Regions from separate parts of the Agrococcus sp. GCM10030265 genome, predicted to be linked through region 2. Evidence: predicted binding sites of a transcription regulator. Region 2 holds the regulator's gene; the other holds the start of a gene.
The links. The regulator HspR, encoded in region 2, represses chaperone genes until heat shock. The targets are predictions, from matches to a motif close to AAGTTGAGTCNNNNNGACTCAACTT.

Region 1: the regulator HspR is predicted to act here: its motif matches at 6,374-6,398, upstream of ACFQPP_RS01825 (ATP-dependent Clp protease ATP-binding subunit).

The regions. Positions count from the first base shown of each region.
Region 1 is NZ_JBHTCZ010000001.1:394,149-405,161, forward strand. Features, by position in the region: gene paaE (1,2-phenylacetyl-CoA epoxidase subunit PaaE) at 1-557, shown strand, start outside; gene ACFQPP_RS01800 (DUF805 domain-containing protein) at 689-1,405, shown strand; gene ACFQPP_RS01805 (DUF805 domain-containing protein) at 1,495-2,274, shown strand; gene ACFQPP_RS01810 (enoyl-CoA hydratase/isomerase family protein) at 2,338-3,108, shown strand; gene ACFQPP_RS01815 (hypothetical protein) at 3,128-3,505, opposite strand; gene ACFQPP_RS01820 (glutaredoxin family protein) at 3,538-3,813, opposite strand; gene ACFQPP_RS01825 (ATP-dependent Clp protease ATP-binding subunit) at 3,810-6,359, opposite strand; gene ACFQPP_RS01830 (DinB family protein) at 6,609-7,127, opposite strand; gene ACFQPP_RS01835 (GNAT family N-acetyltransferase) at 7,186-7,512, shown strand; gene ACFQPP_RS01840 (VOC family protein) at 7,516-7,905, opposite strand; gene ACFQPP_RS01845 (hypothetical protein) at 8,053-8,259, shown strand; gene ACFQPP_RS01850 (hypothetical protein) at 8,392-8,592, shown strand; gene ACFQPP_RS01855 (aromatic acid exporter family protein) at 8,602-9,654, opposite strand; gene ACFQPP_RS01860 (GH92 family glycosyl hydrolase) at 9,785-11,013, opposite strand, start outside.
Region 2 is NZ_JBHTCZ010000001.1:782,986-793,998, forward strand. Features, by position in the region: gene ACFQPP_RS03790 (cation:proton antiporter regulatory subunit) at 1-322, shown strand, start outside; gene ACFQPP_RS03795 (cation:proton antiporter) at 326-1,483, shown strand; gene ACFQPP_RS03800 (DUF1345 domain-containing protein) at 1,506-2,192, opposite strand; gene dnaK (molecular chaperone DnaK) at 2,502-4,367, shown strand; gene ACFQPP_RS03810 (nucleotide exchange factor GrpE) at 4,372-5,070, shown strand; gene ACFQPP_RS03815 (DnaJ C-terminal domain-containing protein) at 5,078-6,034, shown strand; gene ACFQPP_RS03820 (heat shock protein transcriptional repressor HspR) at 6,046-6,468, shown strand; gene ACFQPP_RS03825 (DUF2975 domain-containing protein) at 6,529-7,008, shown strand; gene ACFQPP_RS03830 (helix-turn-helix domain-containing protein) at 7,009-7,221, shown strand; gene ACFQPP_RS03835 (hypothetical protein) at 7,339-8,664, shown strand; gene ACFQPP_RS03840 (hypothetical protein) at 8,681-9,238, shown strand; gene ACFQPP_RS03845 (alpha/beta fold hydrolase) at 9,404-10,156, opposite strand; gene ACFQPP_RS03850 (ATP-binding protein) at 10,186-10,836, opposite strand; gene ACFQPP_RS03855 (YfaP family protein) at 10,964-11,013, opposite strand, start outside.

The DNA of each region.
Region 1 (11,013 bases), 390 kb from region 2:
ACGTGCTGACGCGCGAGCAGCGCACGGCTCCCCTGCTGTCCGGACGGATCGACGAGGAGCGGCTCGAGCGCATCCTCGACGCCCTCATCCCGCCGGCGACGGTCGACGAGTGGTTCCTGTGCGGTCCGTTCGAGCTCGTGCAGCTGTGTCGCGATGTGCTCGAGGCGCGCGGCGTCGACCCCGCGCACGTGCGGTTCGAGCTCTTCACGACCGGCAGGCCCGAACGCGTCGAGGGCGATGCGGGGCGGCCCGTGCAGGTGCGCTCGGGCGAGCCCACGTGGCGACTCGACTTCACCCTCGACGGCCAGTCGGCCACGGTCGAGAGCCCGGTGGCGGCCAACGAGTCGCTGCTGAACGCCGCGCTGCGCGTGCGACAGGACGTGCCGTTCGCGTGCGCGGGCGGGGTGTGCGGCACGTGCAGGGCGCGCGTCGTCGAGGGCAGCGTCTCGATGACCGAGAACTACGCGCTCGAGCCCGACGAGCTCGAGCGCGGCTACGTGCTCACGTGCCAGTCGCATCCGACGGGCGACCGCGTCGTCGTCGACTACGACGGCTGAGGCGGGGCACGCAGACGGCGACCGGCTTCTCGGCGCTGGAGTCGGCCTCCGCGTCTTCGACCACCGGCCTCGCCGCACCCGGCTCCCGAGTTGCAGCGGACGTCCAGCGAATCCACGGCAGGATCGGCGACATGAGCACAGTGAACGCCGACGTGCCGGTCGGCACCCCCGTCTACGGCATCGGCTTCATGCCGGCCGTCAAGCGCTTCTTCAAGGGCATCTTCACCTTCTCGGGACGCGCGTCGCGCGGCGAGTTCTGGTGGGGCTACCTCGCCGTCGCGATCGTCGCCGTCGTCCTCGGCCTCGTCGTGGGCATCGTCTCGGGCATCGAGACCGCAGCCCTCGTGTCGTCGTACACGGCCTCGTACGACCCGTACGCCCCCGTCTCGGCGCCGCCGGTGCCGATCGTCACGACGATCCTCGGCATCCTGACCCTGATCGTCTGCATCCCCCTCGGCATCGCGACGCTCGCGGCAGGTGCGCGGCGCCTGCGCGACGCCGGCTTCACGCCCCTGTTCCTCCTGCTGAGCATCGTCGGCCTCGGCATCGTCTGGCTCATCATGTGCGCGCTGCCCACGAAGGACGAGTCGGGCTTCGGCGGCGGCTACGGCCAGGGCGGCTCGCAGCAGCCCGCCGCGTACGGTCAGCAGGGCGGCTACGGCCAGCCCCAGCAGGGCTACGGGCAGCCGCAGCAGGGCTACGGCCAGCCCCAGGGCTACGGCCAGCCGCAGCAGCAGTCGTACCCGCCGGTGCCGCCGTCGTCGGCGCAGCAGCAGCCCTACGGCCAGCAGCCCGGCCAGCAGCAGCCCCCGTACGGCCAGCAGCCTCCCACCTACGGTCAGCAGTAGGCCCATCGACGGCCCGGATGCCTCGGCATCCGGGCCGTCGTCGCGTGCGGATCCAGTGCGCACGCAGGCGAGCCGTGCAGGATGTCGGCGTGACTGCATCGCTCGACGACGTCCCCATCGGCACGCCCGTCTACGGCATCGGCTTCGGCGGAGCCGTGCGGCGCTTCCTGCGCGGCTACGTCGTGTTCACGGGCCGCGCCAGCCGCAGCGAGTACTGGTGGGCGCAGCTCGCGGTGCAGCTGTACGTGCTCGTGGTCTCGATGGGTGCGGTCGTGCTCCTGGTCGGCGTCGTGTTCGCGACGGTGCCGTCCTCGTCGTCGGGATACGGCAGCCGCGGCCTCACGCCACTCGCCGTGCTCGCGTTCTACGGCGTGCTCTTCCTGCTCATGGCGCCCGTGCTGCTGCCCACCTACTCGTCGGGCGCCAGGCGCCTGCGCGATGCCGGCTTCTCGCCGTGGCTCATCCTGCTCGCCCTCGTGCCGCTCGGCTCCTACGCCGTGCTCGTGCTCACGATCCTGCCCACGAAGCCCGACCCGGCCTGGGCCGCCGGGGCATGGCAGCACCAGGCGTACGGGTACGCGCCGCAGCCGGGGCAGGCGATCGCCCCGGGGCAGCCCGGCACCGGATACGGGTACGGATACGGCGGCTCTGCGCAGGCCGGATACGCGCAGGCCGGATACGGGCACACCGGATACGGCACCGACCCGCACGGGCAGGCCGGATACGGGCAGGCCGGATACGGCGCCGACCCGTACGGGCACCCCGGTGCCGGCACCGACCCGTACGGACAGGCCACCTCCGGGCAGGCGCCGACCGCGCAGCAGCACGACGGCCGCCAGCACGACGCGGGCGACCAGCGGCAGCCCTGAGCACGCCTCGCATCCGCCCCTCGCCCGCGAGAGGATGGGCACAGCCACTCGCGAAGGAGCAGCATGATCGACCTCACCATCGAGCACGACGTCGCCGAGATCACGCTCGACGCCCCCGAGCGCCGCAACGCGCTCGACGAGGCCGCGCTGCAGGATCTCGCGATGGCGGTCGCCGACGCCGAGGCGGCGGGTGTGCGCGCGCTCGTGCTGCGCGGCGAGGGCCCCGCGTTCTGCGCCGGCCGCGACATCTCGGCGGTCGACCCCGCCACCGACGACGTCGAGGGCTTCCTCGGCCACCGCGTGCAGCCGCTGCTCGAGCACCTGAGCGCCTTCCCCGCCCCCACGTTCGCCGCAGCGCACGGCGCGTGCCTCGGCGTGGGGCTGGGCCTGCTCGTCGCGACCGACGTCGTCTACGTCGCCGAGTCGGCGAAGATCGGCAGCCCCTTCGCGAACCTCGGCGCCACCCTCGACTCCGGTGGGCACTCGCTCTTCGTCGAGCGGCTCGGCACGCATCGCACGCTCGACCTCGTCTACTCCGGCCGGCTCATGACGGGGGCGGAGGCGGTCGCCGCCGGGCTCTTCTCGCAGGCGCTGCCCGACGACGAGGTGCTCGCCGCCACCCGAGCGGCCGCCGCCCACGCGGCGCAGGGCGCGACGCTCGCGTTCCGCGCGTCGAAGGAGCTCGTGCGCGAGCTGCGCGACCAGCGCCTGGGGCTGTGGCGCTCGATGGCGCACGAGACGCGGGCGCAGGCTCGGCTCGCCCGCTCCGAGGACTACCGCGAGGGCTTCGCCGCCTTCCAGCAGAAGCGCACCCCCGCCTTCCAAGGGCGCTGACGCGCGGCGCGACGCGCGCTCAGGCCTCGGTGATCGTCACGATCATGCTGCCGAGCTCGGTCTCGACGAGCACGACGTGCTCGCCATCGGCCCACGTGCGCTGCCCCTGCGGTGCGAAGCCCGCATCCTCGAGCTCGGTCGCATAGGCGTCGACCGAGCCACCGGCGAGGTCGTACGTGGCGGTGTAGGCGACGATGAGGTCGGTCTCCTCGACGAGCGGGAGGTCGGGCCGCGGCACCGATGCCGGCCACGAGGTCGCGCCCTCGCCGCCGCCGCCACCACCCAGCAGGTCGCCGCCGCCGCCGCCGCTCGCGCATCCGCCGACGACGCCCGCGAACGTCACCGCAGACGCGACGAGCGGCAGCCACAGGGCTGCCGCTCGTCGGTTCGTGCGCATGCGACCAGCGTCGCACGCGCGCCTGGACGGGGTCAGAGCATGCCGAGCTCGCGGAGCCTCGCCTCGACGTCGGCGTTCGACGGCTCGACGTGGTGCGACGCATCCGGGTAGACCACGACGGGGATCTGCGTGCGGCCCGAGATGTCGCGCGCGACCTCCACGGCGTCCGGCTCGGCCTCGAGGTCGACGTACCGATAGGGCACGCCGAGCCCATCGAGCTGCGCCTTCGTGCGACGGCAGTCGCGGCACCACTCGGCGCCGAACATCGTGATGCCTGCGGTGGTCTCGGCGGTGGCTGCGTCGGTCATGCTGCGATCCTCGCATCCGCGACGCCGCCGCGCTCGGCGACGGTCGCGGCCAGCGCATCCGCCTCGACCGCGATGGCCACGGCGCCGCCCTCGCCGACGGATCCGCCGACGAGCAGGTCGGCGACGCGGTCGTCGATCTCGCGCTGGATGAGTCGGCGCAGCGGGCGCGCGCCGTACTCGGGCTCGAAGCCGTGCTCGGCGAGCCATGCCACCGCGGCGTCGTCGACGTCGATGCGGATGCCCTGCCGGGCGAGCCGCGCCGACGTCTGCGCGAGCAGCAGCCGCACGATGTCCTGCAGCTGCTCGCGCTCGAGGGTGCGGAAGAGCACGATCTCGTCGATGCGGTTGATGAGCTCGGGTCGCATCGCCTCGCGCAGGCGCCCCATGACGCGGGCGCGCAGCTCGGTCTCCGAGAAGCCCGACCCGCCGTGGGCGACGAAGCCCATGGCGCCCGACCTGCTCGCGAGCGTCTCGGAGCCCACGTTCGACGTCATGATGACGACGGCGTTGCGGAAGTCGACGGTGCGGCCCTGGCCGTCGGTGAGGCGGCCGTCCTCGAGCACCTGCAGCAGCAGCGTCAGCACGTCGGGGTGCGCCTTCTCGATCTCGTCGAGCAGCACCACCGAGTACGGGCGGCGGCGGATGCGCTCGGTGAGCTGGCCCGCCTCGTCGTAGCCGACGTAGCCGGGAGGGGCGCCGATGAGCCGCGAGACCGTGTGGCGCTCGCCGAACTCCGACATGTCGAAGCGCACCATCGCCGACTCGTCGCCGAAGAGCGACGCCGCGAGGGTCTTCGCGAGCTCGGTCTTGCCGACGCCCGTGGGGCCGAGGAACAGGAACGAGCCGATGGGTCGCGACTCGTCGCCGAGGCCCGAGCGCGAGCGACGGATGGCGCGCGCCACAGCCTCCACCGCGTCGTCCTGCCCGACGACGCGCTCGTGCAGCTCGTCGCCGAGGCGCGCGAGACGCTGGCGGTCGTCGTCGCCGAGCGACGCGGCCGGGATGCCCGTGGCGCGGCTGACGACCTCGGCGATGTGCTCGGCGTCGACGATGGCGTCGTCGGCGGGGACGACGGGCGCGTCGCCGTCGAGCGTGCGCTGCACCTCGAGGATGCGGTCGCGCACGCGCGACGCCTCCTCGTAGTCCTCGCGCTCGATCGCGCGGTTCTTGTCGGCCTCGAGGGTCGCGAGCTCGGCCTGCAGCGCCTCGACGTCGACGGTGCGGCCGAGCCGCAGCCGCAGCCGAGCACCCGCCTGGTCGACGAGGTCGATGGCCTTGTCCGGCAGGAAGCGGTCGGTGACGTAGCGGTGCGACAGCTCGACGGCGGCGCGGATCGCGTCGTCGGTGTAGCGCACGGCGTGGTGCTCCTCGTAGGCCGAGCGGATGCCCTGCAGGATCGCGACCGCGTCGTCGACCGAGGGCTCGGCGACGTGCACGGGCTGGAAGCGGCGGGTGAGCGCCGCATCCTTCTCGATGCGGCGGTACTCGGCGAGCGTCGTCGCACCGATCATGTGCAGGTCGCCGCGCGCGAGCCGCGGCTTCAGGATGTTCGCCGCATCCATGCCGCCCTCGCCGCCACCGGCGCCGAGGATCGTGTGCAGCTCGTCGATGAAGACGACGAGGCCGTCGGCGTTGGCCGCGATCTCGTCCATCGCCGTGCCGATGCGCTCCTCGAAGTCGCCGCGGTAGCGGGTGCCGGCGACCATCGCCGTCATGTCGAGCGCGATGACGCGCTTGCCCTCGAGCTGCGGGGGCACGTCGCCTGCGACGATCGCCTGGGCGAGGCCCTCGACGATCGCGGTCTTGCCGACGCCGGCCTCGCCGATGAGCACGGGGTTGTTCTTCGTGCGGCGCGCGAGGATCTCGACGGTCTGCGCGATCTCGTCGGCGCGACCGATCACCGGGTCGATCTCGCCGCGCTCCGCTCGAGCGGTGAGGTCGATGCCGAACCTGTCGAGCGTGGGCGTCGTCGACTCGGGGTCGACGGCTCCGCCGTCGCGCGTCGTCGGCTGCTGCTGGGCGCCCTCCTCGTGGGCGCGCTGCGCCTCCGCCATGGCGCGACCGAGCGACTCCTGGCTCACGCCGTTGGCGTCGAGGATGCGACCGGCGACGGTGTCCTGCGCGAGCAGCAGCGCGAAGAGCAGGTGCTCGGGGTCGATGTAGCTCGCGCCGTTGGCGCGCGCGACCTGGTAGGCGTCGCGCAGCACGCGCTGCGCGCTGGCCGTGAGCACCTGGGGTGCGTCGGTGGTCTCGGCCTCGGCGGGCAGCCGCTCCTCGGCGGCGGATGCGATGGCGTCGGTGTCGGCGCCTGCGGCACGGATGACCTCGGCGACCTGCGGGTGCGCGACGGTGGCCTGCAGCAGGTGCAGGGCGTCGACGTCCTGGTGGCCGTGCTCGCGGGCGCGCTCGACGGCGCGGGCGAGGATCGTCGCTGCGCGACGGGTGAGCAGCCTCGAGACGTCGACCTGGCGACCGGCGCCCTGCGCCTGTCGGAGTCGCGCGAGGAAGTCGTCGAACGATCCGCTGGGACCGGTGAACGCGGGCATCCTGCCTCCAAAGAAACGTGAGTCTGGTGCGCTCAAGTCTAGGGATGTGAGCGACCTACGCTCAAGAAGACGCATGGAGGGCGCGCGGCATTCCGGATGCGCGTTCGCCCACGGCGAGCACCCGCCATCGGGGTGGGGCGTTGCGTCTCGCAGGCGGGCGCGGAACCGCGTGACGCCGCGGGCCGGCGCGCGGCGGCGCGCAGCGGGGCGCAGCGGGGCGCAGCGGCGCGCGCCGTCGGCCCGTCCGCGTCAGCCCTTCGTCACGTCCCAGGCGTGGTGCTCGATGTCGTGCAGCGCGTACGCGCCGAGCGTGCGCACCGTGAAGCGCGACCCGTTCGACCGGCGGCCCGTGCGCTCCCACGCCTCGGCGGGCACGGCCGCGAAGGCGTCGGCGAGGTCGGCGGCCGCGACGTCGAGCTCGATGGCGACGCGAGGCGGGCGCTGCTCGGCGTACGCATCGTCGACGGCCGTCGCATCCTGATCCCAGTTTGCGAACTCGGGGTCGTCGTGCTCGAGCATCGACACGAGCCGCTCGCGCATGATGCGGCACACGTCGCGCACGTGCGCCGCGTACTCGAGCTTCGACCACGTCGCGTCATCGGGTCGCTCGCGGACGTCGGCGTCGTGCAGCGCGCGATGGATCGTCACCACCGCGGCACGGATGCGGACGGGCAGCTCGGCGTCGGGCACCTCGGGCGAGAACCCGCACTCCGTGCACGGGCGCTCGAGCACCCAGGTCCAGTCCTTCGTGTCCGGCTCGATCGGCATGCCCCGATCCTCGCAGCCCGAACGTGCGCCACGCGCACGTCGGTGGCAGTGTCGAGGCATGAGCACCGTGCGCAAGGCAGCCTCCGAGGACCGCTTCGAGATCGTCGACGACGCCGGCGTCGTCGCCGGGCGAGCCCACTACGTGGAGGTGGCCGGCTCGCGCGTCTTCTTCCACACGACGGTCGACGACGCCCACGCCGGGCAGGGGCTCGGTCGCGAGCTCGTCGTCGCCGCCCTCGATGCGACGCGCGACGAGGGCCTGCACGTCATGCCGGTGTGCCCGTTCGTCGCGAAGGTCGTCGCCGGCGACCAGCGGTGGGATGACGTCGTCGTCACCGTGACGCAGGACGCGCTCGCCGCCATCCAGGCGCGCACGCAGCGCTGACGCTCAGATCGTGATCGCCCCGTCGGCCGCGATGGGCCAGTCGGGGTTGTGGGCGACCTCCCACACGTAGCCCTCCGGGTCTGCGAAGGCGCCGGACGTGCCACCCCATTCGGCGAGCGCCGCCGGCCGCACGACCGAGCCGCCCGCCGCCTCCGCCTCGGCGAGCACCTCGGCGACCTGCTCCGGCGCACGCACGTTGTGCGCGATCTCCACGCCCGGCGCACCATGGCCGGCGACGCCCGTCCACAGCGCGAAGACCATGTCGCCCGCCTGGAAGAAGCACACCTCGTCGTCGGGCTGCTGCGCATCCGCCCAGCCCATCGCCTCGTAGAAGGCCCGCTCCCGCGGGAGGTCGTGCACGCCGAGCGTGATGAGGCTGATGCGCTGCTCCATGCGACGACGGTAGTCGCCGACGCTGCCGCGGCGCAGCACCGTGGTGCCCGCGCGGATCATCCCCGAGGATGACGGGCTCGACCCTGGCGGACGACGCGGCGCGGCCCCCTCGGGCGCGAGGCTCGAGAGCGAGCCGAAGGAGCTGCCATGGACATCGTCGAGCGAGCACAGGACCTGCTGAACCTGGGGGTCGTCGTCTACGCGGGCATCGCCCTCATGCTGCTGGGCATGCTGGCGCTGCTGTGCATCGGGGTCGCCGCGATCGAGCGTCGAGGCACGCGCGTCGAACGCCGCCGCGCATCGCGTCGGGCGATGTCGTACGGCGCCACCCGGCGCCGCGTGCTGGCGCGCTGAGGCCGCAGGGCAGCGCGCGACACGCCCGGGCGGATCGGTGCGTGACGAACGCCCTCCCCGTGACGTCTCCCTAGACAGCGACGACGTCGAAGGAGGACGCGCCGGCGGCGATCGCGCAGCCGGCACCACGGCATGACCCCCGAGCACGCAGACCCGGCCGACGCAGGCGGCATCCACGACACCGGCGACCTCGCACGCATCTGGGATGCGCTCGAGGCCCTCGCACGGCGCCTCGACGAGCATGCGGCCGCAGCCGCGGCCGCCGCCTCCGGCGCCACCCACCCCTCCGACGCTCCGGACGCCCCCGACGACGCCGAGCCCGCCGATCCGTGACGGGCGGCCTCACTCCGCCGTGAGCTCCTCGTGGACGCGGCGCAGATCCTCGAGCATCGACCCGACGACGACCCAGTGCTCGGGATGCGGCGAGACGACGACGAGCGGCGCCGTCAGCAGCGGACCCGTGTCGGAGGCCGCGTCCCCCGGCAGCGCGAGCACGTAGCGGATGCGCAGGTCGTGCGCCGCACGCCGCAGCTCGGAGGCGATCTGCCCCATGACGGGCTCGCGATGCAGCGAGTCGTCGTAGTGGTCGCGCATGGCGCGCGTCATGCCGGCGACGCGCGTCACGAGCACGCCGAGGGTCGCGAGCCCCTCCTCGTAGCCGGCGAGCTCGCCGCGGTGCCTGCCGCCGCGCCAGTTGAGCGCCAGCGAGTCCTCCGCCGTGGCGACCGCGACCTGCGCCCGCGCGAGCATGGGGCGCAGCAGCCGCACCTCCACGAGGTTGCCCTCGAGGGTGCCGCGGCCCACGGGCTCGGATGCGGCGACCGCGAGGCGCTCGAGGCTGCGCGCGATCTCCTCGGCGAGCTCCTGCATCTCGCGTCGTGCGGGACCGAGCAGCACGGGAGGCACGATGAGCAGGTTCACGACGAACGCGATGGCGGCGCCGAGCACCGTCTCGGCGATGCGGTCGATCGCGTAGATCGGCGAGGCTGCGCCGAGCGCGAGCACGAGCATGGCGCTGATGGGGATCTGGTTCGACGTCTGCTGCGACAGCCGCAACGCCCACGCGAGGAGCACCGACACGACGACGGCGGCGAGGATGATCCACGCGGCCGAGCCGAGCAGCAGCGAGATGCCCGTCGCGAGCGCGACGCCCACGATGACGCCGATCGAGCGCTCGAGCGCCCGCCCGAGCGACTGGTTGACGCTCGGCTGCACCACGATGAGCGCGGCGATCACGGCGAAGATCGGCGGCTCCTCGGCGATGAGCGCATCGGCGGCGAACCACGCGGCGATCGCGGCGACGCTGATCTTCACGACCTGCAGGAACGGCAGGCGCCCGGTGGCACGGATGCGGTGCACCCATGCCGTGGTGCTCTGCAGTCGCCAGCGTGCCATGCGCACCTCCCCCATCCGCCTGCGCCAACGCTGCCACATCGCGTCGGCGAGCCCGCACGACCTTGCGCGGCGCGAGCGCGCATGCGGGAGGGGCGCGGAGGTCTCCCCCCCCGCGCCCCTCCCCGTGCGATCAGTCGGCGTCGGCGGCGAGCCGCTCGCGACGCCTGCGCGTCGCGACGAGGCCGCCCGCGAGGATCGCGAGCGCCGCGGCGAGCACGAGCCACGGCGCGATCGCCGCGCCCGTGACCGGCAGCGAGCCGTCGCCGCCGCCCGCGGCGGGCGGCGTCGACGCGCCGGGCTCGCCCGACTCGGGCGGGGTGGACGGCGACGACGGCGCCGGCGAGGCCGCCGCGGCGAGCACCGTCACCGTGATCGGCACCGTGACGGGCTCGAGCGCGTCGGGCGCGAAGCGCGGCGTCTCGGTGGCCGACGACACCGTGAGGGTGCCCTCGACCGTGCCCACGTCCGGCAGCGTGACCGTGGAGGCCAGCAGCCAGCGGTCGCCGTCGCGCGTGGCCGTCACCGGCACCTGCGAGCCGTCGAGCTCGAGCGTCGCTGCGAGCTCGACGTCGTCGACGGTCGTCGCCACCGCGGCCGCCTGCCCCTCGCTCGTGGATGCGTCGGCGAGCGTCACCGCGGCGACCTCGATCGTCGTCGCCACGTCCTCCGTCACCTCCGCATCCAGCACCGCGACGTCGGCGGTGGCGCGCAGCGGGTCGGCCACGCTGGGCAGCCAGTCGGCGCGAGCCGTGCCCCAGGTCGTCGAGGCGGCGTCCTGCGTGAGCGAGAAGGCGATCTCGCCCCCCGCGCGCAGCTGCTCGACGTCGATCCACGTCTCGGTGCGCTCCTCGCCCGCGACCGACACCCCGGCGACGTAGCTGGGGGTCGCCTCGGTCGCACCGGGCGCGGCGATCGTGACGGTCTCGCCCGACTCGCCCAGCGTCACGACGGCCTGCTGCACGCGCGGCGCGTTGAGCGCCAGCATGCCCGAGCCGGGCACGACCGGCTGGATGCCGATCGAGGCCATGACGTACCAGGCGCCGAGCGTGCCGAGGTCGTCGTTGCCGACGCCGCCGCCCGGGGTGTTCGGGAAGAGGTTGAGGTTCGCCGCGAGCACGTCGTTGACGTGCGCGGGCTCGCCGGCCGAGGCGTAGAGCCAGGCGTTCATGATGGTGGGCTCGTTGCCGGGGTTGTAGCCGATGCTCGTGTAGTAGCTGCTGCCGCCCGGATCCCACGACTCGGGCCGCTCGCCGGGAGCCGCCTGCAGCGCCTCCATGTCGAAGTAGGCGTCGAGGCGGTCGAGGAAGCCGTCGGTGCCGCCCATGACCTCCTGCAGCCCGGCGAAGTCCTGGTTCGCCA
Region 2 (11,013 bases):
CGACGAGGAGGAGATCGACGCGCTCACCGACGTGCTCGGCGCGCACCGCATCACGCAGTCCATGGCCGACGTCACGCGCGCCATCCCCGGCCTCGAGACGGCGCGGCTGCTCGTCGACGCGGGCTCGCCGTTCGTCGGGCGGCCGCTCGGCGACACGAGGGCGCGCACGCTCACGGGATGCTCGATCGTGGCGGTCGTGCGCGCCGACGACGTCATCGCCGCGCCCACGCCCGCCGAGCCGCTGCTCGCGGGCGACTCGCTCGTCGCGATCGGCTCGGCGCAGGGGCTCGCGCAGCTCCGCGCCCGCCTGCTGAGCGGGTAGCGCATGCACGACATCTCCGCGCTGCTCCTCGAGCTCGGGGCTGTCGTCCTCGGCGTGTCGCTGCTGGGGCTCATCGCCCACCGCGTCGGCATCTCGCCCATCCCGCTCATGCTGCTCGCGGGCCTCCTCGTCGGGGCCGGATCGCCCGTCGACCTCGCCGCGGCCGAGCCGTTCATCGAGCCGGCCGCCGAGATCGGCGTGCTGCTGCTGCTGCTCATGCTCGGCCTCGAGTTCACGGCGGGCGAGCTCGGCCAGTCGCTCAAGCGGCACTCGCGGTCGGGCCTCGTCGACGTGGGGCTCAACGCCTCGGCGGGCTTCGGCATCGGCCTCGTGCTGGGGATGCCGTGGCAGGCGGCGCTCGCGCTCGCCGGCATCACGTGGGTGTCGTCGTCGGGCATCGTCGCGCGCCTGCTCGTCGACCTCGGCCGCGTCGCGAACCGCGAGACGCCCGCGGTGCTGTCGCTGCTCGTCATCGAGGACATCGCGATGGCGATCTACCTGCCGATCCTCATCGCCGTGCTCACGGGTGCGACGTGGTGGCAGGCGCTCGGCGCCGTCGCGCTCGCGCTCGCCGCGGTCACGACCATCCTCGTCGCCTCGCAGCGCGCCTCCGGCGGCATCCGCTGGCTGCTGAGCCACCCGAGCGACGAGCAGGTGCTGCTGCGCCTCTTCGGCATCACGCTCGTCGTCGCGGGCCTCACGCAGCTGCTCGGCGCCTCCGCCGCGGTCGGCGCGTTCCTCGTGGGCATCGCGGTGCCGCCGTCGATCGCCGAGCGCGCCCGTGCGATCCTCGGCCCGCTGCGCGACCTGTTCGCGGCGATCTTCTTCCTGTCGTTCGGGCTGCCGATCGTGCCGAGCGACCTGCTGCCCGTGCTGCCTGCCGCGCTGCTGCTCGCGGTCGTGACGGCGGCGACGAAGATGGCGACGGGTTGGTTCGCGGCGAGGCGGGACGGCGTGCTGCGCAAGGGGAGGCTGCGCGCGGGCGCCACGCTCGTCGCTCGCGGCGAGTTCTCGATCATCATCGCGGCGCTCGCGGTCGGCGCAGGCTACGCCGAGCTCGGGCCGCTCGCGGCCGCCTACGTGCTGATCCTCGCGATCGCGGGGCCGCTGCTCGCGCGCTTCGTGGTGCGCGCGCCGCGAGCCGAGGCGACGCTCGCGTAGCCGGGGCGGCGAACGGCGCCGGTCAGCCCGCGATCGTGATGAGCAGCGAGGCGAAGACCGCGATGATCGCCGTGGAGTACGCGAAGGCCACGACGGAGTGGATCATCGCGAGCCCGCGTGCCGACCCGCGCACGATCTGCACGTCGGACGACGAGAAGGTCGTCGACTGCTGGATGGAGAGGTAGAGGAAGTCGCGGAACGTGCGCTCCTCGACGCCCGGGAAGACGACGGAGTCTCGCGCTGCCCACGACCGCATGTACTCGACGGCGAAGACCGCGAGCATCACGATCCACGTGCCCGCGACGCCGACGACGCACACGGCGACGAGCCACGGCTCGCTCGCCGCGTCGCTCGTCGTCAGCAGCACGACGGATGCGATGCCGGCCGCGATGACGGTCATCGCCCACGACTTGGGTCCGGCGAGGAGCGTCCACCGCACGATGCGGCTGCGTTCGTCGGATCGGGTGACGAGCGCGCGGAGCCGCTCGCCGTGGTGTCCGCGGAACGAGAGCCACGTGAGCGCGAGGAACGTCGGCCCGTAGAGCCCGAACGTCAGCGCGAGGACCACGGCCGACAGGTCGCCGGGCGCGACGACGAGCCCGAGCGCGCCGCCGACGAGGAACAGCGCCGCCATGAGCGCGAACGCGATCGCGGTCGCGAAGGTCGACCGCACGACCTCCCGATGCATGATGCTCGTGCCGCGCGACATGCAGCACACGCTAGCCGCGCGGCGCCGGGTGGCGCTGAGCGCGCCGTCGACGGCCCATCGTGGTCGAGACCCCGCTGGGCGTGGCCTCGTGCTCGCGGCTCGAACCCATGGCGAACGCCAAGGTGCCGAACTTGACTGCACTCGGCTCAAGTGCCAAGGTTGAGTCCGCACGGCTCAAGGCAGGATCGACGCCGTGCCTCGGTTCCGGGGGATGAGCCTGCCGTCAGTCATGGGGGGTTGCCGGCAGGCTCCTCCACCGGAATCGCACCGGATCCACGACACGACCACCGAACCCAAGGAGCAGCCACCATGGCACGAGCAGTCGGCATCGACCTCGGCACCACCAACTCCGTCGTCGCCTTCCTCGACGCGGGTCAGCCCACCGTCATCGCGAACGCCGAGGGCTTCCGCACCACCCCGTCCGTCGTCGCCTTCGCGAAGGACGGCGAGACGCTCGTCGGCGAGCCGGCCAAGCGCCAGGCCGTCACGAACGTCGACCGCACCATCGCCTCCGTCAAGCGCCACATGGGCACCGACTGGACGACGGCGGTCGACGACAAGCGCTACACGCCGCAGGAGATCTCGGCCCGCATCCTCGGCAAGCTGAAGCGTGACGCCGAGACGTACCTCGGCGAGCCCGTCGGCGACGCGGTCATCACGGTGCCCGCGTACTTCAACGACGCCGAGCGCCAGGCCACGAAGGAGGCAGGCGAGGTCGCGGGCCTCAACGTGCTGCGCATCATCAACGAGCCCACGGCGGCCGCGCTCGCGTACGGCCTCGACAAGGGCAAGGAGGACGAGCTCATCCTCGTCTTCGACCTCGGTGGCGGCACGTTCGACGTCTCCCTCCTCGAGGTGGGCAAGGACGACGACTTCTCGACGATCCAGGTGCGCTCGACCGCCGGCGACAACCGCCTCGGCGGCGACGACTGGGACGAGCGCGTCGTCGAGTGGCTGACGAAGAAGTTCAAGGAGTCGACGGGCGTCGACGTCTCGAAGGACAAGATCGCCCGCCAGCGCCTCAAGGAGGCTGCGGAGCAGGCGAAGAAGGAGCTCTCGTCGTCGACGTCGACGAGCATCCAGCTGCCCTACCTCTCGCTCACCGAGAACGGCCCGGCCAACCTCGACGAGACCATCACGCGCGCCCAGTTCGAGCAGATGACCTCCGACCTGCTCGAGCGCACGCGCAAGCCGTTCGAGGACGTCATCCGCGAGGCGGGCGTCACGGTCGGCGAGATCGCGCACGTCGTGCTCGTCGGCGGCTCGACCCGCATGCCCGCCGTCACCGAGCTCGTGAAGAGGCTCACCGGCGGCAAGGAGCCCAACAAGGGCGTGAACCCCGACGAGGTCGTCGCCGTGGGCGCCGCGCTGCAGGCCGGCGTGCTGAAGGGCGAGCGCAAGGACGTCCTCCTCATCGACGTCACGCCGCTGTCGCTCGGCATCGAGACCAAGGGCGGCATGATGACGCGCCTCATCGACCGCAACACCGCGATCCCCACCAAGCGCTCCGAGACGTTCACGACGGCCGAGGACAACCAGCCGTCGGTCGCGATCCAGGTGTTCCAGGGCGAGCGCGACTTCACGCGCGACAACAAGGCGCTCGGCACGTTCGAGCTCACGGGCATCGCGCCCGCGCCGCGCGGCATCCCGCAGGTCGAGGTCACGTTCGACATCGACGCGAACGGCATCGTGCACGTGTCCGCGAAGGACAAGGGCACCGGCAAGGAGCAGTCGATGACGATCACGGGCGGCTCGAGCCTCTCGAAGGACGACATCGAGCGCATGGTGAAGGACGCCGAGGAGAACGCCGCAGCCGACAAGGCCCGCCGTGAGGCGGCCGAGACGCGCAACGGCGCCGAGCAGCTCGTCTACTCGGTCGAGCGGCTCCTCGCCGACAACGCCGAGCAGCTGCCCGACGACGTGAAGACCTCGGTGCAGGCCGACGTCGACGCGCTGAAGACGGCGCTCGCGGGCGACGACGACGAGGCGCTGAAGACCGCGTTCGACACGCTCACCGCGTCGCAGCAGAAGCTCGGCGAGGCGCTGTACCAGCAGCAGGCGCAGCAGGCCCCGGCCGACGACGCCGGCGAGCAGCCGCAGGGCGAGCAGCCCGCGTCGAACGACGACGACGTGGTCGACGCCGAGATCGTCGACGACGAGGACGAGAAGAAGTAGTCCGATGAGCGACGACAACCGACCCGAGGACGAGGGCCCCGTGTTCCGCGACAAGCGGCGCATCGACCCCGAGACCGGCGAGGCGCGCCAGAGCCCCGCGGATGCGCAGGTCGTCGCCGCCGCGGCGGCCGCGGGCGCGCTGGAGGGTGCGGGAGCCGAGGCTCCCGCCCCCGCCCCCACCCCCGCCCCCGGCCCCACCGCATCCGACGACCTGAGCGAGGAGGACCGCGCCCTGCTCGACGGCGAGGCCCAGCGTCTCGCCGACGAGGCCGCGAGCGTGCAGGCGCAGATCGCGGCGGCGCAGGACGAGGTGCGCAGGCTGCAGGCCGAGTACGTCAACTACCGCAACCGCGTCGAGCGCGAGCGGGCTGCCGACAAGGTGGCGACGACGGCATCCGTGCTGTCGGCGCTGCTGCCCGCGCTCGACGACCTCGACCGCGCCGACCAGCACGGCGACCTCGAGGGCTCGCCGCTCGCGATCGTGGCGCAGAAGCTGCGCGCCTCGATCGCGGGGCTCGGCCTCGAGCCCGTGGGCGTCGTGGGCGAGACGTTCGACACGGCCGTGCACGAGGCGATCGCCCAGCTGCCGAACCCGGAGGTGACCGAGATGGTCGTCGCCGACGTCGTGCAGCGCGGCTACCGCATCGGCGAGCGACTCGTGCGGCCCGCGAAGGTCGCCGTGTTCGTGCCCGCGGGCGAGTAGGAGACGCATGGCGAGCAACGACTGGTTCGACAAGGACTTCTACAAGGTCCTCGGCGTCGCGAAGGACGTCGCGCCTGCCGACCTGAAGAAGCAGTACCGCAAGCTCGCGCGCCAGTTCCATCCCGACTCGAACCCCGGCGACGCGAAGGCCGAGGCGCGCTTCAAGGAGATCTCCGAGGCCTTCACGGTGCTCTCCGATCCGAAGCAGCGTGAGGAGTACGACTCGGTCCGTGCCATGGCGGGCGGGCGCCCGCGCTTCGCGCCCGGTGCGCAGGGTGGCTTCGAGGACGTCTTCGGCGGCATGTTCAACCAGGGCGGCGGCCCGCGCGTGCAGTACTCGCAGGGCGACTTCGAGGATCTCCTCGGCGGCATGTTCGGCGGCGGCGCGGGCCCCGCAGGCTTCGGCCAGCGGGCTCCGCAGCGGGGGCGCGACGTCACGGCGAACGCGCAGCTCGACTTCCTGTCGGCGGTGCAGGGCGACACGTTGAAGCTCACGGTCGGCGGGCGATCGATGACCGTCAAGATCCCCGCCGGCGTGCACGACGGGCAGCGCATCCGCATCGCGGGCAAGGGTCAGGCGTCGATCACGAACGGCCAGCCCGGCGACCTCATCGTCACGGTGCAGGTGCGACCGCATCCCGTCTTCACGATGGATGGCCGCGACATCCGCGTCGACGTGCCGGTGACGTTCGCGGAGGCGGCGCTCGGCGCGACGATCGAGGTGCCCACCGTCGGCGGTGGCACGGTGCGGCTCAAGGTCGCGCCGGGCACGCCATCCGGTCGCGTGCTGCGAGTCAAGGGCAAGGGCGTGCCCACGAAGCAGGGGCCCGGCGACCTGCTGGCGACCGTGCAGGTCGCGGTGCCGTCGCACCTGAACGCCAAGCAGCGCGAGTCGCTCGAGGCATTCATGGCGGCGTCGGGCGACGAGTCGCCGCGAGACGACCTGCTGTCGAAGGCGAGATGAGCGTGGGGCGCATGCCGGAGGATCTCGACGAGTCGAGCCCGATCTTCTCGATCGCGGCCGCCGCCGAGCTCGCCGGCATGCACCCCCAGACGCTGCGGCAGTACGACCGCATCGGGCTCGTGCAGCCGCAGCGCACCGCAGGCAACACGCGCCGCTACTCGATGCGCGACATCGGGCAGCTGCGGCAGGTGCAGCTGCTGTCGCAGGAGGGCGTGTCGCTCGAGGGCATCCGCCGCATCCTCGAGCTCTCGAACGAGGTGCGCAGCCTGAAGGCGCGGGTGCGCGAGCTCGAGGCGACGCTCGCCGATCAGGTGATCGATCGGCGTGGCCGCGTCTTCGCGGCGGGGGTCGAGGGCGTCACGTCGATCCGGGCGGGCGCTCGACCGACGAAGCGCAACCAGGTGGTCGTGTGGAGGCCCATGCACCGCGGCTGACGCGTCGCCGTGCGGTTCGATTCAATTGACATTCGATCGATATCCATCGAAGATCGATGCATGTCATCCCCTGTGATCGCCGCGCTGCGCGTCGTCCTCGTGGTCATCGGCCTCGGTGCCGTCGTGCTGCAGCTGGTGCTGGTGCCCGAGCTCGCACGCGAGGCCGCCGACGGCGATGCCCGCCTCGTGCCCGCCATCGCGCCCTACGCGGTCGCGGGCATCGCCCTCGTCGTCTGCGTGCAGGTCGTGCTCGTGTGCACGTGGATGCTGCTGCGACGCGTGCAGCACGGGGCGATCTTCGAGCGCAGCGCGCTGCGCTGGGTCGACGGCATCGTCGCCGCCGCCGCGCTCGCGACGACCATCGTCCTCGCCCTCACCGTGCACCTGCTCGCCGTCGTCGGCACCGGCGGCCCCGGCGTGCTGCTCGTGCTCCTGTGCCTGCTCGTCGGCGGCGTCGCCGCCACCCTCCTCATGCTCGTGATGCGCGGCCTGCTCGTCGGGGCGTCGGGACTGCGCTCCGAGCTCGCCGAGGTGGTCTGAGTGGCGATCGTGGTCGACATCGACGTGATGCTCGCGCGCCGCGGCATGTCGGTGGGCGACTTCGCCGACGCGGTCGGCATCACGCCCGCCAACGTGGGCGTCCTGAAGAACGGTCGAGCGAAGGCGGTGCGCTTCACGACGCTCGACGCGATCTGCCGCGTGCTCGAGTGCCAGCCGGGCGACGTGCTGCGCTGGGAGCCCGACCCGGCCTGACGAGGTCGTGACAGGCCGTCGCGTGCGGTGACCGGTGGGGGCGGAGGCCCGGCGGGGCGCAGGTCGCGCGCGGCGGCGGTGCACCGCGGTCCCAGGGGCCAGGCGTACCGTCGAGGTGTGAGCCAGCTCGACGCGCCGCCGCCCCCGGGCAGCGACACCCCGGTGCCGAGCGACGTCGTCGCGGCGCCGCGGCGTCGGCGCGCCGCCGCCTCGGCGCCCGACGGCCTCGTGCCGAAGAACGCCATGCAGCAGCGCGCCGAGCGGCGCGAACGCGAGCGACGCGCGCGGACGCTCCCGCCTCCGGTCGTGAACCCCATGGCGGATGCGGTGCCGCCGTACGTCGCCGCCCGGCTCGCCTGGGAGGCCCAGCAGCGCCGATCCGGCCCGATGCCGCATGCGGCGAACGCGCCGGCGGCCGGCCTCCCGAGCCCGGCCGCGTCCGCGGTGCCGCCCGGGCTCGCGCCCGCGGCGGGCTACGCGCCCGCGGCGGGCTACGCGCCCGCGGCGGGCTACGCGCCCGCGGCGGGCTACGCGCCCGCGGCGGGCTACGCGCCCGCGCCCGGCTACGCGCCCGCGCCCGGCTACGCGCCCGCGCCCGGCTACGCGCCCGCGCCCGGCTACGCGCCCCAACCCGGCTACGCGCCCGCCCCCGCATCCGCAGGCGGCCAGCAGCCGCCACCGTACGTCGTCGTCGGACGCGGCCAGCCGTACGCTTCCGGGTACGGCGCCGCGCCAGGCTCCCCGCCGGGCTTCGCACCGCATCCGCCCGTCCTCATGGCACCGCCGAAGCGCCGCCTCACGCGCGCGCAGACGCGCGCGGCGCTGCTCGGCTCGCTCGTCGGCCAGACGCTCCTCGCCCTCGCGACGCATCTGCTCGTCGCGTCGGCCATCGTGCTGCTGCTCTGGGGCACGCTGTCCGAGGGCGGCACCGATGGCCTCGACGCGCTCGAGGCCGACAGCCTCACCGACGTCGTCGCGTTCTGGGCCGACCCGGTGCGGCTGCCGGTGACGATCCTCATCGTGCTCATCGTCACGGCGGCCATCGCGGCAGCCGGTTGCGTCACGAGCTACCTGTGGCATCGCTCGGCGCGCCTGCAGGGCATCCGGGCGTCGATCGCGCTCGCGTACGGCACGACGACCGTGCTCGGATCGATCGTCGGCTCGGTGCTGTGGCCGGGCGTCCTCGTGTTCGGGCTCTTCGCGATCCTCGCGTCGTCGGCGTCGCTCACGGTCGGCACGATGTGGGCGGGGGTGATCGGCAGCCTCGCGGTGTCGGTGGTGCTGTCGGGCCTCGTGGGCATGCTGTTCGGCTGGGTGTACCTGCTCGCATTCCGTCCGCGGCCCACGTGGGCGCAGCTCGAGGCCGAGCAGCGGCAGGCGGAGGTCGACGCCGAGCGTCGCGCCGTGGAGGCCGACGCCGCCGAGCTCTCGCGGGTCGACTGACGTGCAGCGGCGTCAGGTGCGTGTCGCGCGCCCGCCGCTGCCGCCGGTCGTGCGCCGGGCGGCGCGTCAGGCCGGGGGATGGGGGCTGCCGCTCGTGTCGGCGGGCGTCAACCTCGTGGTGGCGCTGTCGGTGGTCGCGACGATCGTCGCCATCGCCCGCTGGTTCATCGTCGAGCTCGTCGCCGGATCGGGTGGGCTCGAGGATGCCGTGGCCGGCTGGCTCGCAGGCATCGACCCGACGCCGTGGATCGTCACGATCGTCGTCGTGCTGCTGCTCGCCGCGGGGCTCGTCGCTCTCGGTGCGACGGTGAGCGTGCGCATCCTGCGTCGCGCGGGCATCGCGCGCGCTCGCGCGGTGACGTGGTGGTGCTGCGGCATCGGCACGCTCGTGCAGGGAGCGCTCTCGCTGGGTGCGAGCGCGCTCACGACGCTCCTCGGCCTGCTGACGGGTGGCCTCGCGCTCGGCGTCGCCATCGCGATCTACCTCGTCGCGTCCACGGTGCTGACGTCGGTCGTCGGCTACGTCGCCGGCCCTCGGCTGTGGATGGCGCGGGTGCGCCGAGAGCTGGGGTGACCCCACGGGGCACCGCGTCGGGCGATGCGGGGAGCCCGGCGGCAGCCGTGTCCCGTGCATCGAGCGCGCGCCGCACCCCGCGTTCCTCGCCGCCGCGCTCCTCGAGCGGGCGCTCCCCGCACCCGCGCTGCTCGCTTCCGCGCTCCTCGACCCTGCTCCGGCCCGTCAGGCGTCGGCGGCGTCCGGATCCCGCAGGAGGTCGACGACCGCGTGCAGCACGCGGTCCGGCGCCTCCAGCTGCATGTCGTGGCCGACGCCGTCGATGCGCCGGACGTCCCATCCCTCGCGCTCGAGGCTCGCCGCGAGCGCGTCCGGCAGCACCGCGGGGGACTCGTCCGAGAGCACGATCGTCGACGGCACGGCGGGAGGTGCGACCTCGATCGGGTGGAAGGCGACGTCGCGGAACACCCCGATGGCCATGCTGCCGTCGAAGCGCCTCGCCGCGTCCTCCTGCAGCCGCCGCATCTCGGCCGGAGGCGCCGTGCGGTGCCTCGCGGACCGCGCGCGTCGCAGCTGCGCGATGCCGAGCGAGACGACGGGGGCAGCCCAGAACAGCCGCCCTGCCAAGCCCGTCGTGGGCAGCGCCAGCCCGAATCCGGGGTCGAGGTACACCGCTCGTCGCGGCATGAGCCGCTCGACGGCTCGCACGGCGACGGGGCCACCGAGCGAGTGGCCGACGAGGGCCGAGAGTCCGCCCGGCAGGGTCTCGGCCACGTCGTCGGCGAGGTCGTCGAGCGCGTACGAGCTCGCGCGAGGGCTCGCGCCGTGTCCGCGCAGGTCGACGGTCGTCACCGTGAAGCCGCCCGCGGCGAGCAGCCGCTCGACGAATGGCTGCCACGTGGCACCATCGGCACCGAGCCCGTGCACGAGCCCGACGTGGTCGGGGCCGGATCCGGTGGTCGTGGACGCGAGTCGCATGCTCGATGGTAGGCAGAGCGTGCGGGTGCTCAGCGCGGCGCGATGCGCGTGAGCTCGCGGCGGATGGCACGAGGCCGCAGCGGGCGGCATCCCGCGTCGAGCAGCGCTCGCGTGATCGTCGGCTCCCGGCGGGCGAGCAGGATGCCGCGTCGCACGAGGAACGCGGGGCTCTTGCGCCGCTCGCGCAGGTCGCGCAGGAAGCGGAACGCCATCGTCGCGCCGCGCGGGCGCCGCACCGCGATGGCGTCGAGCAGCAGGCCGCGCTCGGTGGCGGGCGCGACGACCTCGCTCGCGAAGATGCCCTCGGCGACGAACGCGTGCGCGTCGCCGAGCTCGAGCGTGCGCCACCCGACGCGGTCGCTGCGCGAGATGTCGTAGTCGGGCACCTGCGTGCGACCGGTCGTCGCGAGCTGCTCGATCGCGGCGATCGCGTCGGGCAGATGCCACGACCCGGGGTGATCCCAGTCGACCTCGCCCGAGGGCAGCAGCGGCAGCTCGGGGTCGTCGCCGACGCGGTAGAAGTCGTCGAGCCGCAGCACCGGCAGGCCCGAGGCCTCGGCGAGCCGCGACTTGCCCGAGCCCGATGCGCCGCCGATGAGCAGCATCCGCGCCCGAGGGGTGCGTGGGGTGCGAGCGGATGCGTCGGCCGCGTCGTCGAGGGGCGCGGACGCAGCGGGCATGTGCTCCATGATCCCACGCGCGCGGGCGACCTCGGCGACGCGGGCGGCGTCGCCCATCCACGCCGGCTCGGCTGCGCACCGCGCCTGCGCTCGGCCGCGCGCGACGCGACCCGCGCTCGGCCCGCGCCTAGGGCACGTCGAACCGGCCGACGACGATGCCGGCCTCGGCGCCGCCGC